DNA from 4 places in the Phytopseudomonas argentinensis genome. Region 2 is predicted to be linked to each of the others. Evidence: predicted binding sites of a transcription regulator. Region 2 holds the regulator's gene; each other region holds the start of a gene.
What was found. The regulator FliA, encoded in region 2, starts transcription of late flagellar genes. The targets are predictions, from matches to a motif close to CTAAAGTTTNNNNNNNNNNNGCCGNTAA.
Positions count from the first base shown of each region.

Region 1: a site for FliA is predicted at 2,505-2,532, ahead of flgM (flagellar biosynthesis anti-sigma factor FlgM). Genes of this name have one in related genera too.
Region 3: a site for FliA is predicted at 2,567-2,594, ahead of SA190iCDA_RS23255 (methyl-accepting chemotaxis protein). Genes of this name have one in related genera too.
Region 4: a site for FliA is predicted at 2,190-2,217, ahead of SA190iCDA_RS01675 (methyl-accepting chemotaxis protein). Genes of this name have one in related genera too.

Region 1 covers NZ_CP056087.1:2,140,845-2,145,570, reverse strand. The annotation lists gene cheR (protein-glutamate O-methyltransferase CheR) at 1-565, opposite strand, end outside; gene SA190iCDA_RS09535 (chemotaxis protein CheV) at 666-1,589, opposite strand; gene flgA (flagellar basal body P-ring formation chaperone FlgA) at 1,669-2,427, shown strand; gene flgM (flagellar biosynthesis anti-sigma factor FlgM) at 2,572-2,910, shown strand; gene SA190iCDA_RS09520 (flagella synthesis protein FlgN) at 3,016-3,483, shown strand; gene SA190iCDA_RS09515 (flagellar brake protein) at 3,562-4,311, shown strand; gene SA190iCDA_RS09510 (MFS transporter) at 4,527-4,726, opposite strand, start outside.
Region 2 covers NZ_CP056087.1:3,556,612-3,561,337, reverse strand. The annotation lists gene flhF (flagellar biosynthesis protein FlhF) at 1-1,193, shown strand, start outside; gene fleN (flagellar synthesis regulator FleN) at 1,281-2,120, shown strand; gene fliA (RNA polymerase sigma factor FliA) at 2,117-2,860, shown strand; gene SA190iCDA_RS15890 (chemotaxis response regulator CheY) at 3,058-3,432, shown strand; gene SA190iCDA_RS15885 (protein phosphatase CheZ) at 3,452-4,240, shown strand; gene SA190iCDA_RS15880 (chemotaxis protein CheA) at 4,252-4,726, shown strand, end outside.
Region 3 covers NZ_CP056087.1:3,936,728-3,941,453, forward strand. The annotation lists gene SA190iCDA_RS17710 (ATP-binding protein) at 1-329, opposite strand, end outside; gene SA190iCDA_RS17715 (GGDEF and EAL domain-containing protein) at 590-2,380, shown strand; gene SA190iCDA_RS23255 (methyl-accepting chemotaxis protein) at 2,643-3,962, shown strand; gene soxR (redox-sensitive transcriptional activator SoxR) at 4,006-4,311, shown strand; gene SA190iCDA_RS17735 (TonB-dependent siderophore receptor) at 4,540-4,726, shown strand, end outside.
Region 4 covers NZ_CP056087.1:362,127-366,852, forward strand. The annotation lists gene SA190iCDA_RS01670 (glutamine synthetase family protein) at 1-179, opposite strand, end outside; gene SA190iCDA_RS01675 (methyl-accepting chemotaxis protein) at 548-2,113, opposite strand; gene SA190iCDA_RS01680 (FAD-dependent oxidoreductase) at 2,296-3,372, opposite strand; gene gabT (4-aminobutyrate--2-oxoglutarate transaminase) at 3,679-4,726, opposite strand, start outside.

The DNA.
Region 1 (4,726 bases), 1.4 Mb from region 2:
GCTTCACCACCCAACGCCCCGGCCCCTTGGGGTCGAAGTAACGCTGAAGGCGATCCTGGGCAAGGCCCCGGCCCATGGCCAGGCTGTCATACTCGCCCGACTTGCAGTTGTTCAGCATGGTGGGCGACAAGTCGGTGGCCACGATCTGGATTCCCGCCTTGAGCTGGCCGATATTGCTGCGCTCGAATTCATCGATGCTCATCGACAGCGAATAAGGCTCCTGACCCGACGAGCAGGCGGCCGACCAGATACGCAGGCGCTGCCCGGGATAGGCCTTGATCAGCTCGGGCAACACGCGATTCTTCAGCACTTCGAAGGGATAGGTGTCGCGAAACCACAGGGTTTCGTTGGTGGTCATGGCATCGACCACCTGCTCGCGCAAGCCACTGCGCGGCTGGTTCTGCATACGCTGCACCAGTTCGCCCAGGGTCTTGATGCCGTTACTCTCCATCAGCTTGTTGAGTCGGCTGGAAACCAGGTATTGCTTGTTGCTGCCCAGCACGATGCCACAGGCTTTTTCCAGAAAGATCCGGAATTGCTCGAAATCCAAATTACCTGAAGACACTCGTGAGGCCTCGCCCATCTGTTGAATCGGATACGGGGAACGCTCCCAGAAGCGCTCGCCGGTTTGCCGGTACCTGCCAGCCCTGTTGACGCTGCGACGATCAGCCAGCCTTGATGCGTTCCACCACCCGGGAAGCCAGATCATCCGGGCGGAATTTCGCCAGAAAGTCGTCGGCCCCCACTTTCTTTACCATGGCCTGGTTGAACACACCGGACAGTGAAGTATGCAGGAGAATGTGCAGCTTCTGCATGCGCGGATCGGAACGGATCGCTGCGGTCAGGGTATAACCGTCCATCTCCGGCATCTCGATATCGGAGATGATCATCAGCAATTCCTGCTCCGGCGTCTTGCCGGCCTCGACCATCGTGCGCAGGTACTCCAGTGCCTGGCGACCGTCGTTCAGCGCCGTGACCTCCACGCCAACGGTCTGCAGGCAACGCATCACCTGCTTACGGGCGACCGAGGAATCATCGACGATCAGCACGTGCTGGCTGACGGCCTTGGTCTGCACTTCGTCATCGATCACCCCTGCCGAGATCACTTCGGAGGTGGGCGCCACTTCGGCGAGAATCTTCTCGACGTCGATGATCTCGACCAGCTTGTCATCCAGCCGGGTGACCGCCGTCAGGTAGTGATCGCGCCCCGTGCCCTTGGGTGGCGGGTGGATCTCTTCCCAGTTCATGTTGACGATGCGCTCCACCGAACGCACCAGGAAACCCTGCACCTTGGTGTTGTACTCGGTGATGATGACGAAGCTGCCGTTGAGGTCAGCCAGCGGACGCTTGCCGGTGGCAATGGACAGATCCAGGATGGGGATCGTACCGCCGCGGATGTTGGCCACGCCTCGAACCACCGGGCTCGACTTGGGCATAATGGTGAGTTTTGGGCACTGCAACACCTCCTTCACCTTGAAGACGTTGATCCCGTACAGCTGAGAGCCGTCGAGACGAAACAGCAGCAGTTCCAGGCGATTTTGCCCAACCAGCTGAGTTCGCTGGTTGACCGAATCCATCACACCGGCCATGTACGGGCTCCCAAGATTCCAGTAACACATCAGATTTGGTTAGCGTAGCAGGCGGCACGCGCCTTGCTTCGAACCAGACATGAATGCACAAATGACAATTATCCGACGGGCGATGGCCAAGAGCCTTCGTTGCCTGGCAGTTTTACCTGCTTTGCTGGCGCTCGGCTATAGCACGCTGACGACTGCCTCCGTCACCCTGCCCGATCAGCTTATCGGCGAGACCCAGCGCTTTCTTGAGCAGGCAGTTGCAGACTATTTGCAGCGCAGCAATATTCAGGCGCGCCACGAGGTGCAAATCAACCGCCTCGACCCACGGCTACGCCTGCCCCTGTGCGATCAACCGCTGACGATCACCCTGGAAACGCCGGCCGAACCGGTTGGCCGGGTAACGACGCGGGTGCGCTGTGACGGGACCTCCCCCTGGACAGTGTTCGTTCCGGGCCAGGTGCGACTTTATCGCGAGGTGGTCACCGTGGTACGCCCGGTCAAGCGCGAAGGGGTACTCGGTGAAGGCGACCTGATGCTTGCCGAGCGCGACGTCGGCCTGCTCAACCAGGGCTACATGATCGATCTGGACCAGGCGATTGGCCGCAAGACCACCCGCCCCCTGCAACCCGACCAGGTGCTATCCCCCACCTTCATTCGCCAGGCGGAAGTCATCCGCCGAGGCGACCAGGTGGTGATCAGCGCACGCAGCGGCGGCATCAACGTGCGCATGCCCGGCGAAGCGCTTTCCGACGGCGCCGTGGGCAAGCAGATCAGCGTACGCAACCAGCGTTCGCAACGCGTGGTGCGCGCCCGCGTGGTGGGCCCCGGACAGGTAGAAGTGTCGATGTGAGGACGGCTCGACCAACGGACTGGCTGACGATCGGGCAAGGCTGTTTTAGACTGTGCAGGCGACGCGATTTTTTTTGCCTAAAGTTTTTCCGGGCACAGCCGACACACTAGGCAAGCGTCCACACACCGTTAGAGGTTTTGCATCATGGTCATCGACTTCAACCGACTCAACAGCTCCACGCCAGCCAGCACTACCCGTGCGGGCAGCACCCAGGGCGGCAAGAACGAAGCCATCGACAACAAGGCCGCTGGCAGCACCGCTGCGGCTCAGCCGACCCCTGCTGCCGGCAGCAAGAGCGGCGAGTCCGTTCAGCTGAGCAGCGAAGCACAACAGTTGCAGAAAACCGTCGACAAGCTGCGTGACCAGCCTGCCGTCGATAGTGATCGAGTGGCCAAGCTGAAACAGGCCGTTGCTGACGGTAGCTACCAGGTCGACAGCCAGCGCGTCGCCAGCAAGCTGCTCAATTTCGAATCCCAGCGCTAGTCTTCGGCTCGCACTGGGGTGTTGGACGCCCGAAAACCGTCTTGATGCCAGTCCGCTGCTACAGCAGACGCGCGCCTGAAGGTTTCACCCCGGAGAGCCTGAACCATGAACATCACGCCCCTGCTCGACCTGTTCAACGAGGATATCGGCTACGCAGCGCAACTGCTTGAGCTGATCGACGCCGAATATGATGCCCTTGGCGAACATGACCTGAGCAAGTTGCAGGACATTCTGGCCAGCAAGCAACCGCTGCTGGCCTCCCTCGAGCAACACGGCAGAAGCCGCACCCAAGCCCTGGTCAGCCTGCAGTTGAGCCCTGACCGCTCAGGCTTGCAGGCGCTTGCCGAGCGTTCGGACAGGGGTGACGAACTGATCCAGGCCAGCGAGCAATTGAACGAGCTGCTCGAGCGCTGCCAGGAAGCCAACCTGCGCAACGGCCGAGTCATTCGCTCCAGCCAGAAATCCACGGCCAGCATGCTCGGCATCCTGCGCGGCGCGGAAACGCCGTCGCTCTATGACAGCAGCGGCAGTACCGCTAAAATCGGCAACAAACGCCCGCTCAGCCAGGCCTGACATAACGACAAGATGCGCGGTGATGCACCCGGTGCCTCATTTAACGCAGCAGTACCTCGCCCCGGAGATCACTGGACCGTGTCCAACCCCTTCGCTCAGGACTGTGGCCCGCAACCTCCCAAGGTGCTCAAGGCACCGGTGGAAATCGTTGCCAACCTACGTCTCCTGCAACAGCATCATGACCCGCTGACCCTTACGTTTCATGAGCGCAACCAGCGCTTCCAGAGCTACGTGATCGAAATCGACCGAGAGCGCAACCTGCTGGTTCTCGATCAGATGATCCCCAGTGACGGCGAACGCTACCTGCAAAATGGCGAAGCCTTCAGCGTCGAATCTCAGCATGACGGCGTGCGCATCGCCTGGGATTGCCCGGCGGGCATGCGTACGGGTGAGCACCAGGGGGAGCGCTGCTACATCGGCGCCATTCCCGCCGAAGTGCATTACCACCAGCGACGCAACGCCTTTCGTGCCGCGCTCAAGCAATCGGAGCAGGTCAAGGTACAACTGGGCGGAACGCGACTGCGCAACCCGCTCGAAGGCCTGATGCTGGACATCTCTGCCTCGGGCTGCAAGATTCGCCTCCCTGGCGACGCCGGCAAGCAACTGCAACCTGGGCAGATCTACGAGATGTTCAGCGCGCAGCTACCCGTCGGCAAGCTGGAGACGGCCATCGAGCTGCGTCACACCCGCTACGACGACAAGCTCGACGTCACCTACGCGGGCCTGCACTTCGACAACCTGAGTGGCCTGCAGCAACGCCTGATCGAACGTTTCGTCTACCAGCTACAGCGCGAGGCGCGCCGCTTCGAGAGCGACACCTTTCTCTAGGGTCTGTTGACGTTTCAACGCGAGCCGCGTTGCCGCGAGAAATCTCGCCAGGCCGGGCGGCGATCCGCCAGGCGGGGGACGCAGGTAATGGACTAGCCGTTCGCGATTTCCCTTGCCAAGTCCTCCAGCGACGTATGGCGATTTCTCGCGCACCCTAGGCGGCCCCCACCCGTAGGGCCGTGCGTGAAACATCAACAGACCCTAGCCCTTCCGCGTCAGGCCTGTGGCGTGGAGGAAGGCTGCGGGCCATCGCTCTGGCTTTCGGCGTCTTCGGGTTCGCTCGCCACGGGCTCCTGCATCTGCTCCTGCACCACCTGCTCGTCGACCCTCGGATCCAGCGCGGCAACCAACGGCGATGCAGTCATGTTCACCGGCATGGCCACGTGCTGCAGCGGCGCGTCGTCGACCTGATGCA
Region 2 (4,726 bases):
AATTGACGGCTGCGCTCGATTATCAGGCTCCGCCGGTACCGGCGCGGCAGGCCAACCCGGCGCTGGAAGCCGAGCTGCGCAAGACCCAGTCGCGCATCGCTTCGGCCCATGCCGAACTGACCACGCGCAGTCAGCTCGATGCCGGCAAGGACCGTCAGCTGTTTGGCGCGGCGCCTGCCACACCGTCCGCCGACAGCCTGGATGCCGTGTTGCAGCGCCAGCAGCAGAAGCCGGCTGCGGCCTCGGTTGATCAGTCGGCGCTGGATTCCATGCGCTCCGAACTGCATGGCCTGCGTGAGTTGATCGAAATGCAGATGGGTTCGATGGCCTGGGGGCAGATGCAGGCCCGGCGTCCACAGCAGGCCACCTTGTGGCGTCGCCTGCAGCGTATGGGGCTGCCCGCCGAACTGGCGCGCACGCTGCTCGAGCGCGTGGCGTCGATCGCCGATCAGCGCCAGGCCTGGCGCATGGTGCTGGCGCACCTCGCCCATTCGATTCAGACGCCCAAGCAGGAACCGATGGAAGAGGGCGGCGTGATCGCCCTGGTCGGCCCGGCCGGCATGGGCAAGACCACCACCCTGGCCAAGCTGGCCGCTCGCTACGTACTCAAGTACGGCGCCGCCAGCATCGCCCTGGTGAGCATGGACAGCTACCGCATCGGTGCCCAGGAGCAGCTCAAGACCCTGGGACGGATTCTTGGCGTCTCGGTGACCCAGGTCGACCCCGGGCAGTCGCTGACCCAGGCCCTGGCGCCACTGGCTCGCAAGCGCGTGGTGCTGATCGACACCGCCGGCCTGCCCGCCAACGATCCGGCGCTGCGCATGCAACTCGAGGCGCTGGCCAGTCGCGGCATCAATGCCCGCAATTACCTGGTGCTGGCCGCTACCAGCCAGGCCCAGGTGCTCAAGGCGGCCTATCACAGCTACAAGCGCTGTGGGCTGGCCGGCTGCATTCTGAGTAAACTGGACGAAGCTGCCAGCATGGGCGAGGTCTTGGGCCTGGCTATTGGCCACCGCCTGCCGGTAGCCTACCTGGCAGATGGTCCGCGCATTCCGGATGACGTGCACGTGCCGCGCAGCCACCAGCTGGTCAGTCGCGCCGTTGGCCTGCAGGCACCCGATGAGCCGAGCGAGGATACGATGGCCGACATGTTCGCCGGGCTCTATCAGAACCCGGCCAGGCAGGCCGGTTGAACGGGTTGAGTGTGGCGAAGCGCTGGTCGTGCTCGCCGCTACAGCGCACAATGGCCCCAGGGCCCACAGTGAAGTTAGATAAGGTGTATAGATAACATGGGTATGCATCCCGTACAGGTGATCGCGGTGACCGGCGGCAAAGGCGGCGTTGGCAAGACCAATGTGTCGGTGAATTTGTCACTGGCGCTCGCCGATCTCGGTCGGCGCGTCATGCTCATGGATGCCGACCTTGGCCTGGCCAACGTCGACGTGTTGCTCGGCCTGACCGCCAAACGCACCCTGGCCGACGTCATCGACGGCCAATGTGATCTGCGCGACGTGGTATTGCAGGGCCCTGGTGGCATTCGTATCGTGCCCGCGGCCTCCGGCACCCAGGCCATGGTGCAGCTCACGCCCATGCAGCATGCCGGCCTGATCCAGGCCTTCAGCGACATCAGCGACAACCTCGACGTGCTGATCGTCGACACCGCTGCCGGCATCGGCGATTCGGTGGTCAGCTTCGTGCGCGCCGCCCAGGAAGTGCTGGTAGTGGTGTGCGATGAACCGACCTCCATCACCGATGCCTACGCGCTGATCAAGCTGCTCAATCGCGACCACGGCATGAGCCGTTTCCGGGTGCTCGCCAACATGGCGCACAGCCCCCAGGAAGGTCGCAATCTGTTTGCTAAGCTGACCAAGGTGACCGACCGTTTTCTGGATGTCGCGCTGCAGTATGTCGGCGCGGTTCCCTACGACGAATCGGTTCGCAAGGCCGTACAGAAACAACGTGCGGTGTATGAGGCGTTCCCTCGTTCGAAGTGCGCGCTGGCGTTCAAGGCGATTGCCCAGAAGGTCGATGCATGGCCCTTACCGGCCAACCCGCGTGGTCATCTGGAGTTTTTCGTGGAGCGCCTGGTGCAACAACCGACTGCAGACACGGCTGTATGACGACAGCCTCTGGACTCCGAATGTACAGCAAGGCAACAGCACGAGATTCACAGCATCAGTTGATCGAGCGCCACGCGCCGCTGGTAAAACGTATCGCCTACCACCTGTTGGCCCGCCTGCCGGCCAACGTGCAGGTCGACGATCTGATCCAGGCCGGCATGATCGGTTTGCTCGAGGCATCGCGTAAGTACGACGCCGGCAAGGGTGCCAGTTTCGAGACCTTTGCCGGCATCCGCATTCGCGGCGCCATGCTCGACGAAGTGCGCAAGGGCGACTGGGCACCGCGCTCGGTGCACCGCAACAGCCGCATGGTCAGTGATGCGATACGAAAAATTGAGGCCAGAACCGGTCGCGACGCTAAAGATCACGAGGTTGCTGCCGAACTCCAATTGAGTCTCGAAGATTACTACGGCATTCTTGGCGACACTTTGGGCAGCCGTCTGTTCAGTTTCGACGACCTCTTGCAGGAAGGCGAGAACGGCGGGCTGCAGGAAGACACGAGTTCCCTGCATCACGGACCATCGCATGAGCTGGAGGACAATCGTTTCCAGGCCGCGTTGGCCGATGCCATCAGTAATCTGCCGGAGCGTGAGCGGCTGGTGTTGTCGCTGTATTACGACGAGGAGCTGAACCTCAAGGAAATCGGCGAGGTACTGGGGGTGAGTGAGTCGCGGGTCAGCCAGCTGCATAGCCAGTGTGCCGCTCGTTTGCGAGCGCGGCTAGGGGAGTGGCGCGCATAGGAATTTGTTCAGGGGCTGGAGTTGGTCGAGCCAGTCCTTGTGGTAAATGCAGGACAGCAGGGCGGGGCACACAGTGAACGCAGCAAAGCCGAGCGCAATCGATTGCGGCGTTCAGCCAGGCCGGTTTCACGATTAATAAGCGCTGCACAAGGTTGCAGGCGTTTTAGGACTGTACGGAGGTCGACTTGGACAAGAACATGAAAATCCTCATCGTCGATGATTTCTCGACGATGCGACGGATCATCAAGAACCTCTTGCGTGATCTGGGGTTCACCAACACGGCAGAGGCTGACGACGGCACGACCGCGTTGCCGATGCTGCAGAGCGGCAGCTTCGATTTTCTAGTAACCGACTGGAACATGCCGGGCATGACGGGCATCGACCTGTTGCGCGCCGTGCGTGCCGACGAGCGACTCAAGCACCTGCCTGTGCTGATGGTCACGGCGGAAGCCAAACGCGATCAGATCATCGAGGCCGCGCAAGCCGGTGTGAATGGCTATGTAGTCAAGCCGTTCACCGCTCAGGTGCTCAAGGAAAAGATCGAGAAAATCTTCGAGCGGGTTAACGGCTGATGTCTGCCGCGAGGTTGTTATGGAACACCATGAATCTAACGATGTTGACCTCGAGTCGACCCTGAAAAGCAATGCCCGCCAACTGGTCGACAGCCTCGAGCAAGGCAACTTTGGCGAAGCCGTACAGCTGATCAACGAACTGAACAAGGCGCGCGACCGGGGTCTTTATCTCGAAGTCGGCAAGCTCACTCGTGAGCTGCATAACGCGATCGTCAACTTTCAGCTCGATCCCCGCGTACCGCACGCCAGTGAAATCTCGCAGATCGCCGATGCGACCGAGCGCCTGAACTATGTGGTCACCATGACCGAGCGTGCGGCCAACCGCACCATGGATCTGGTCGAGCAGAGTGCGCCGCTGGTCAACGACCTGAGCAGCGAGGCCGATTCGCTCGCCGAGGATTGGGGGCGCTTCATGCGCCGCGAAATGAGTGCCGAGGCGTTCCGTGAACTGGCCAAGCGTATCGAGCTGTTCCTGGCGCGCAGCCAGCGCGACACCAGCAAGTTGTCGGGGCATCTCAACGACATTCTGCTGGCGCAGGATTACCAGGACCTGACCGGTCAGGTGATCAAGCGCGTCACCCAGTTGGTGACCGAGGTCGAGAGCAATCTGCTGAAGCTGGTGCTGATGGCCAGCCAGGTCGATCGCTTCGCCGGTATCGATCACAACCACGAAGAGCTGCGTGCCGAGCAGAACAAAGAAAAAAATCCGTCCCGCGGTGAAGGTCCGCAGATTCATGCCGATAAGCGTGATGACGTCGCCTCGAACCAAGACGACGTCGACGATTTGCTGTCCAGTCTGGGTTTTTAGGAGCACGTCATATGAGCTTCGGCGCCGATGAAGAAATCCTCCAGGATTTCCTGGTAGAGGCCGGCGAAATTCTTGAGCAATTGTCCGAGCAGTTGGTGGAGCTGGAAAGCCGCCCGGACGATATGAACCTGCTCAATGCGATTTTCCGAGGGTTTCACACGGTAAAGGGTGGTGCCGGCTTCCTGCAGCTCAACGAGTTGGTGGAATGCTGCCATATTGCCGAGAACGTGTTCGACATCCTGCGCAAGGGTGAGCGCCGTGTGGATGCCGAACTGATGGACGTGGTGCTTGAAGCACTGGACGCCGTCAACGGCATGTTCACCGAGGTGCGCGAACGGGTGGAACTGACGCCTGCCTCGCCGGAGCTGCTGGCAGCACTCTCACGCCTGGCCGAGCCGGGTGGCGCCGAGCCAGAGGCTGCGCCCGCAGTGGCGGCCGAGCCGGCCCCCGCGCCTGCGGAGCCCGTGGCGGCCGCGGTCGAGCCTT
Region 3 (4,726 bases), 380 kb from region 2:
ATGCCGAAGGTGACCAGGGCGAAACTCGCGCTGCTGATCCAGGCAGTCAGGCCATCGTTGAAGCCGATCTCGCCGATGAAGAAATAGTGCGCGGTGAGCACCGCCAGAACGCAGCCCAACACGGATGGGCCGACCCCGAAGCAGAAACCGATGAACATCAGCCCAGGTATGAAAAACAGGTACGGTAGCGCCGTAAGGGAGAGTTCCAAGCGTAACGCGCCACACAGCGCAATCACCATGACAGCGCCCGCATAGCGAACCGGCGTGCTTGGCTGAATGCGCGCCAGGTGGCGCACCAGCGCAAGGCTACGAGAGGGAATATTGATCAAATGTGGCTCCGTTGGGGCCAGGTCGGAGAGCGCGGATGCGATAGTCGGCAGTCGATACGGCAACGGTTTACCACTGCAGCTGGTTATCGGCAATCACCCCCGCAGTTTTAAGCGATTTACCACCAGGCTCATAGCTTCTGACTAACAGCGTCATGGCTAACCACAATTGTGAAGAGATGGCGAGCTGATAAGCTCAAGGCAGTCACCGAGCACCCAGGCGGGGTGCTCCCGGCCGCCCTATCACCCCAATAGTAGCTAACATGATCACGTGCAATCTTTCGCCCGAAGAAGAACGGGCACGGCTGGTCGACGTAGACCGTTTGACCTCGGACCTGGAAAGCGGCTCGGACCCGGTGCTCAACAGCATCGTGGCGATGGTCTCCAGCTACTTCAAGGTGCCTACCTCGCTGGTCAGCATCATCGAACGGGACTACCAGGTTTTCAAAGCCCGTGTGGGCATGGAGCCTGAACGGACGTCGCGGGAAATGTCCTTCTGCGTGCACGGTCTCGACGAAGGGGCGGTGCTGGAAATATGCGACCCTGTCGGCGACCCGCGTTTTTCGGGCAACCCCCTGGTAACAGGCGCTCCATTTATCCGCTATTACGCAGGTGCTCCGCTGATAATCAAATCAGGGCGGAACCTGGGTAGGCTCTGCGTGATTGACCATAAAGCCCATGGGCCAATGGACGAGCAAGGGCGAACCCTCCTGCGCAACGCGGCCCAGGTCGTGGTGGCGCGATTGGAATCCATACATCGCTCGCACTACATCGACCCGATGACAGGCTTACCCAACCGGCAGCGCTTCGAGGCGGACATCCTGCAGGGGCTCGAGGAACAAGACCGCGTCGCCATCCTCATCGAGCCGCTTTCCGCAACGGGGATGGACAGCCTGGCAAAGTCGCTTGGGGGCGCGTTTTTCGCCAACTTCATGCTGGCGGTCAAAGAGCTGCTCCTGAAGTTGCTGCCCGCCGGGGCGCGTTTGTACCGCTCCGGCACCCTGGGCTTTGTCGCCCTGCTCAGCCACCGGGCACTGTCGCTGTCCAGCCTGGTCGACAGCTTGGTGCATGCCTTCGAACGGCCGCTGTACTGCGCGGAAATCCCGGTTTTCTCCGATGTAGGGATCAGCGTGCTGCAGCTCGGGCGCGAAGCCGGCGCACCGACGGAGGTCCTGCGCCTGATGTCCAGCATCACCGATGCGGCGCGCCGAAGCGAGCGGCGGTGGCTCGATTACGATCCTGCGATCGATTCGAGCCTGCGTCGCAGCACTGCACTGCTCAATGACATCGAGGCGGCACTTGCCGCTGCTGATCAGTTCAGGCTGGTCTACCAGCCTCGCGTCGATCTGGCGGGCAACCGGTGCGTTGCCGTCGAGGCACTGCTACGGTGGTCGCATCCCACGCTCGGTGAGATCAGTCCCGCTGAATTCATCCCGCTGGCCGAAAGCACGGCCTCGATTCGTCATATCACCAGCTGGGTGGTGCGGCGCGTCTGCGAGCAGTTGTCGGCCTGGCGCGCTCAGGGCCTGGAAATGACCGTCTCCTTGAACGTCTCGGCGCTGGATCTGACTGACGGGCATCTGTTCGATCAGCTGGTCGAGGCCCTGCAAGCGTTCAAGGTGGCACCCCGGTTCATCGAGCTGGAATTTACCGAAAGTGTCCTGGTAACCGATTTCCAGGCCGTGCGGGTTCAGCTGCAACGCTTTCGCGATCTGGGCGTGGCCATTGGCATCGATGACTTTGGCAGTGGTTACAGTAACTGGGCCTACCTGCGCCAGATTCCGGCCAACAGCGTCAAGCTCGATCGTTCTCTGCTGGCCGATCTCCAGCCGGGTAACAGCGAATGGCATATCGTCCGAGGCCTGATCAGCCTGGTGCGCGATCTTCGTCTGACCGTCGTGGCGGAAGGGGTTGAAACGGAGCTGCACTACCACCTGCTACGAGGCTGGGGCTGTCAGCAGGGCCAGGGTTATTACTTCGCCAAGCCGTTATCCCCAGCCGCCCTTCTCGCCTGGTTAGACGAGGGTCGCTGGCCGACCGGGCAGCCTGGCTGACCTCCCCTGGCCGATGAGAGTGGAGGAGATTCACGTTCGGAAGGGGTGTCTCATCCTCCCCTATCCTCAAGGATTGAAGCTCGAGCAACGTAACGACACCGAAGGTAGGGCCAATGTGAAGACGCTCTGCAGAGACGGCCAAGGCCTGCTCAGGGACAGCCGGGAGGTGAATTTCATCACTGCTCCCTCGCCTTTGGCGAGCTTCGGACGATAATCAGAAAAGAACAATTCTCCGCCCCTCAGCCATTGCATAGAGGTCATCATGTTCGGCTCTTCACATCTTCGCGATGAATTGCAGGCATACAAAAATCGCTTCGAGAACATCGATCAAAAAATGGCGGCGATACGCAGCAGCATGGCGATGATTGTGTTCACCCCCGCTGGAGAAATCTTGGACGCCAACCAAGCGTTTCTAGACGTGGTGGGTTATCACCTCGAAGAGGTGGTAGGCCAGCACCATCGGCTGTTTTGTCCTGCAAGCCTGGTGAATGGCCCGGAGTATCGTCAGTTCTGGCGCCGGCTCTCGAATGGGGAAAGTTTCAGCAACCGCTTCATGCGGCTCACCAAGGATGGGCGCGAGATCTGGCTCGAGGCGACCTATATGCCCGTGCACGACGGCGCAGGTCAGGTGGTGAGCGTTATCAAGATTGCAGCCGATATTACCAGGCAGATACAAGCCGAAAACAAACAGACCAGCATGCTTAGCGCCATAGACCGTTCAATGGCCGTGATCGAATTCAATCTCAACGGTGAGGTGCTCGAAGCGAACGAAAACTTCCTGGCCACCATGGGCTATCGATTGGACGAAATCCGTGGAAAGCACCATCGCCTGTTTTGCGAGCCCGCCGAGGTTAACAGCGATGGCTATCGGCGTTTCTGGCAGCGCTTGAACCAGGGCGACTATATCCATGAAGTTTTCAAGCGTGTTACCAAACATGGCCGCGTTGTATGGCTTAGAGCCACGTATAACCCGCTCTATGACGCGGCCGGCAAGCTGTATGGCGTCATCAAGTTCGCGAGCGATATCACCGCGCAGATCGAGCGACGCAACGCTGAGTCGGAAGCGGCGCAGCTGGCCTACGACATAGCCCGGCAAACGGATGAGAGCTCGGTGAAGGGGGCTGCCACGGTGGACGAGACGATGCAGGTCGTTCGCGGGATTTCCGAGGAGCTCGATAAGGTCTCCGAGCAAATCCGCGCACTCAGTACCCAATCGGACCGTATAAGCAGCATTGTCCAGGTCATCAGAGGTATCGCCGATCAGACCAATTTGCTCGCCCTCAATGCGGCGATCGAAGCTGCAAGAGCGGGTGAACTTGGCCGCGGCTTTGCCGTGGTGGCGGATGAAGTTCGCAACCTGGCCTCTCGAACCAGCCAGGCAACCGTGGAGATCAACGAAGTCGTTCAACTGAACCAGAACCTGACCCAGAGTGCCGTGGCAAGCATGCTGGGCAGCCAGGACAAGGTGGGGAAAGGTGTTGACCTGGCCGGCCAGGCCGGCGAAGTCATGCTGCAAATCCGCGCAGAGGCACAGCGAGTAGTGAACGCAGTCGGCCAGTTCCGGCAGACCGTGCAAGACTAGGCAGGAACAGAGGCAGCCGTCCATGGCATCACCCAGAGGCGGAGTGAACAACTGGATCGGTGCGCACCGCAGTGCCGGCAATCAGCGTCGGTACCCGAAGGACGTATCGCGCCGGATCGCCATCATCAAGATTGCCCAGCAGACCGGCATGTCAATGACGGAGGTTGGCGAGTGCTTCGCTGCGCTACCCGCAAGCCGTACGCCCACCGCAGCGGATTGGCGCGCGCTTTCGCAGCACTGGCAATCAGAGCTGAATGATCGAATCGAGTCGCTGCTGGTGCCGAGAAACAAGCTGGACTCATGCATCGATTGTGGCCTGTCATTGAACGACTGCCCGCTGCGGGCCTAGCCGATACGGCAGCGCCATCCACGCCCTCTATCCAACGGCAGCGGCCTGCAATCGAGCAGGCGCCTGGTTCCGCTCATCACCGTCGATAGCCAGGCAACAGGCCGATAGCCCTCGCCTCACCCAGGCCGAGCATAGAGCCCCACCCTAGACATAATTTGTTACATTACCCAGATGTTACATAATAACGTTACGATTAATCTCTGCGCCCCTCCCTCTGGCGCCTTATCGATGAACCAGCCTCCCTATCGCCTCCTTGCCTTTACCGCTCTGGCATCCCTGACAACAGAGGCCTGGGCTGAAACCGCAACCCGCACCCTGCCGGCTACCAAGGTTTCCGGCTCCGTCGAAGAACGCACCAGCTACAAGGCCGAAGCGCTGACGGTGGGCACCAAGAGCGCCCTGGCGCCGATCGACA
Region 4 (4,726 bases), 1.9 Mb from region 2:
CCAAGCATCGTACTCGGCAGCGGCCGGCCACTCTGGTACAGCGCCAGCAGTTCCTCGCGGTGCAGCAGCTTGCCGCGCGGCACGCCATTGGCGTCAAGGATGAACAGCTCGATCAATTCGATATCGGGGTTAGCGGCCAGGAAATCCTGGGCTTGCTGCACAGCGGCAAAACTCGTCATATCGCACTCGCTTGCGCCAGTGGGGCGCTCGGTGTCCGCACGGCCGGCTCGCTTGGCGAACAGGTGGCGCAGGCAGACAGACAAATAGGCATCAGCGGCTGCGGACATGGCGCAGCCATCGGAATCAGCGGGCGAGAAGGACGTCAGGCGGGCGGGCGTGGCGGCAATGCCAGAGCGCCCAGAAGGCGAGGATCTGCGGCAGCGCCGTGGGTTCGGGCGCCCGGCCCCGCGAGCGCAAGGCTGGCAGGGCAAGAACGTGGGCAGGGCTGCAGACCGGGATAGACATGCCCCGAGGCTCGCACACCGCGACAGTCAGGTTAAATCGTTATTGCCGCACCTTCAGGTAGCCAGCGGCTAAACAATCGCAATCACGGCTCCGGCTTGTAGCCCAGGCGCAAGCCGCCCCAGTGCTTGCCCTGCACCCGGATCGGCACCGACAGGTCATGCATCAGTTCGCCGGTATCGCGCATGTAGGTCTGCAGCAGCACGCGCTGCTGGTGGCTGCCGCAACGAATCCCGGTGCGGTCGTTGAACAGCCGCTTGCTGCGACTCTTCACGGTGTCCACGGCGCGCTCACCGGTGGGCGGATGGTTGAAGGCCTGGTTGTGGGTCGGCACGTAGCCTTCGGGCGTGGTGGCGATGGCGAACACCAGGCCTTCGTGGCGCTTGAGCAGCGGCTCCTGGATGGCCGGTAGCACGCCATCGGCGTAGCTGTCGAAGCGCGTGCGGAACTTGGCCGGGAAGCTGCCTGGTATCGGCTGGTACTGACGGTCGAACAGGTCCGCCAGGCTGATGCGCCCGGCCTGGATATCGGCCTCGAATTGCCGGGCAATCGCCGTTGCACCTTCCAGCGCCAGGTCGTAGATGCGCTGGTGGTAGTCGTCGAGCCCGACGCTGGCCAGCTGCTCGCTGACGCTTTCCGCCTGGCCGACCAGTTGCTCGGCGGCCTTGCCCAGCTGGCGGGTCCGGTCCTCGCTGCTGCGCACGTCGCCACGCAGTTGCTCGACGGCCACCAGCAACTCGGCCAGATGCCGGTGATTGCTCGCCGTGCCGGCGCTGATCTGCTCCACCTGGGCGTCGACATCGGCGGCCAGGTCGGCGATGCCGCGCAGTTGCTCGCCGGTGAATTCGACCTGCCGGGCGGCCGCTTCCAGCTCCTCGGCCTGGCGCTGGATATGGCTGACCACCGCAGCGCTCTGCTGGCGGATATCGGCGACCATCTGCCCCACCTCGCCGGTGGCGCTGGCGGTACGCCCGGCCAGGCTGCGCACCTCGTCGGCGACCACGGCGAAACCGCGGCCCTGCTCACCGGCACGGGCGGCCTCGATGGCGGCGTTGAGCGCCAGCAGGTTGGTCTGGCTGGCAATGGACTGGATCACCTGGGTGACCTGCTCGATCTGCTCGGTCCGCGCGCCAAGGCCGTCGATCAATTCGCGACTGGCGGCGGCCTGGGCGCTGAGCTGCTGCATGCGCGCGATGGCCTGCTGCAACTCGGTCTGGCCACTGGCGCTGCTGGCGCGTACCCTCTGCGCGGCCCCAAGGGTCTGGCCGGCCCGTTCGGCATTGCTCTGCTCGGTGCGGGTCACGGCGTGGGCACCTTCGCTGATCTGCTCGACCGCGGCCAGCTGCGACTGCAACCGGCCAGCCAGCTGCTGCACGGTGAAGGCCACCTGGGCGGCGGACAGCGCGTTATGGCAGGTGTGCTGCGACAAGCTCTTGCTCAGCTTGTCCAGCGAGGCCGCGGGGGCGGCGGTAGACGCCGTTGCAGCCGGGCGTCGCCAGGGGCCGAGCCAAGGCCACAGCGCCAATCCAAACAAGGCGATGACGAATACATAGGCAGACAGCTGCACCTGCTGCCAGACCACCAGCAGCGCCAGCAAGCCCAGAACATGCAAGGCCAGCGCAAGCCGATCACGAGTAGTACCAGTATCCATGGCGAACCTCGTTGTTCTTTTTATGCGGTAATAAGGCTACAGGGCCCTGGCAACGGAAGCCGCCCTTCTCTTCAGCTCATCGACCGTGGGACGTAAAACTGTAGCCATGTATCGAACCGCTGAGTTGACCATTCCACGCCACATCGGGCTATGGCACTTTGGTCGCAGAGGGCGAACGCCGGTCAGCGTTCGAGGCGATGGCGTTTTACGAAGGCGCGGTCGAAGTAGTCCTTGCAGCGCCCGTAGAGCTGCCCACCCCCGCTCCACTGGTGCCAACCCAGCAGGGCGCCGCCATCGCCACTGGCCAGCAGCAGGGGGCGTTGGCCGTGCGCCTTGTAGTCACGCAGCGCGCCGCCGCGCAGGGCCGCAGCCAGGTTGGCGGCGAGCACCGGCACCTGGCGCATCGAGTACAGGCCGCTCTTGCGCACCCCGGGCAGGCTGGCGCAGTCGCCGACAGCGAACACCTGGGGGTGGGAATGGCTTTGCAGCGTGGGGGCGATGTGCACGAAGCCGTCGCCGTCGCAGCTCAGGCCGCTGGTGGCGATCCACGGCAGCGCCTGGGCGCCGCTGGCCAGCAGCAGGCGGCCACCGTGCCACACCGGGGCCTCACCGCTGATCAGGCAGTTGCCGTCGATACGGCTGATCGGGCAGTGCTCGCGCACCTGCACGCGGCGCATGCGCAGGTGCCCCCAGGCGCGCATGCGCAAACCGGCGCAGTGACCGGCCAGCAGCGGCTCACCGCAGAACAGCGCCAGCTGCGGCACCTGATCGGCGAGCGCCAGGGCCATTTCCACGCCCGCCACACCGCCACCGAGAATGGCCAGGGGTTGCGGGTCGCGCTGCCAGGCCTGCCAGCCGCTGATGAACTGATCGACCGGCTTCACCGCCAGCACGTCCAGGCCCTCGCCTTCACGCGGCGGGCAGGCAACCCGGTCGCCGACGTTGAGCGACAGCCAGTTGCCCTGCAGCACGCAGCCATCGGCCAGGGTCAGCTGGCGCGTGGCGGCGTCCAGCGTGACGACGGGCGCGACGATCAGCTCGACCTGCGCTGCCTGGCACAGTGCGCGCAAGCCGATCTGGCAATCCTCGGGGGAGTAACGACCACCGACCAGCCCGGGCAGCATGCCGGCGTGCCAGGTGTGCTCGGCACCCGCCACCAGGGCGATACGACCCCCCGGCCGCTCGATCAGCGCCCAACGCCGCAGAACCCCGAGATGGGCCGGGCCTGCGCCTACCAGCAACAGATCGTGGTCAATCATCTACACCGATATCCTTGAGAGCCTGGGAGCGACGTGCAGCCACCTCGGGCAATGCACCGCAAGCTTTGACCCAAACAGGCGCGCAATGATCCCGCCCACGACGGGTTGATGGAGCATGGCGGCGGCAGGCCGTTTCGAGCAAGAGAAGAGACGCTTGCGGCGGCCTTTCGGCACATTTTTCCTGCAGCCATTACGCGCCGCAGGTCGCCGCGGCCCGGTCGAGCGCTGCAGCGTCCGGGCTACAGGGGCGGTATAAATCGCAGGCAAAAAAAGACCCGCCGAAGCGGGTCTTTGCAACGGCGTGGCTTACGCCAGCTCGTCGAAGCATTCGGCCACGATGGCGATGCCTTTTTCCAGCTGGGCGTCCGGAATGGTCACCGGCATCAGGAAGCGCACCACGTTGTAGTAGGTGCCGCACGACAGCAGGATCAGACCCTTCTCGCGCGCCTTGGCGACGATCTTGCCGGTCAGTTCGGCAGCCGGCTTGCTGTGGTCGCCGCCCTCGAACAGCTCGATGGCGACCATCGAACCCAGGCCGCGCACGTCGCCGATCACCTTGTGCTTGGCAGCGATGTCACGCAGGCCCGCCTTCAGCTTCTCGCCAACGGCGTTGGAGCGATCCAGCAGCTTCTCTTCGTCGAATACCTTCAGCACGGCCAGGGCCGCGGCGCAGGCGATCGGGCTGCCGGCATAGGTGCCGCCCAGGCCACCGGGGGCAATCTTGTCCATGATCTCGGCCTTGCCGCTGACACCGGAGATCGGGAAGCCGCCGCCGACGGACTTGGCGAAGGTGGTCAGGTCCGGCACCACGCCCAGTTGTTCGGTGGCGAAGAAGGTGCCGGTACGGCCAGCACCGGTCTGCACTTCGTCAGCGATCAGCAGGATGCCGTGCTGGTCGCACAGGGCACGCAGGCGTTGCATGAAGGCTGGCGAGTTGACGTAGAAACCACCTTCGCCCTGCACCGGCTCGATGATGATCGCGGCGATGTCCTGGGGCTGGGCATCGTTCTTGAAGATGCGCTCGATGCTGGCGATGGATTCGTCTTCGCTCACGCCATGCAGCTCGCACGGCGCGATGGCGCGGTACACGCCAGCGGGCATCAGGCCCATGCCGGCGGAGTACGGCACCACCTTGCCGGTCAGCGACAGGGTCATCATGGTGCGGCCGTGGTAGGCGCCGGTGAAGGCGATCACGCCGGCACGACCAGTGGCGGCGCGGGCGATCTTCACGGCGTTCTCGACGGCTTCGGAGCCCGAGGTGACCAGCAGGGTCTTCTTGGCGAAGTCGCCCGGTACGCGCTTGGCGATTTCCTCGCACAGCTCGATGTAGGGCTCGTAGGCCAGCACCTGGAAG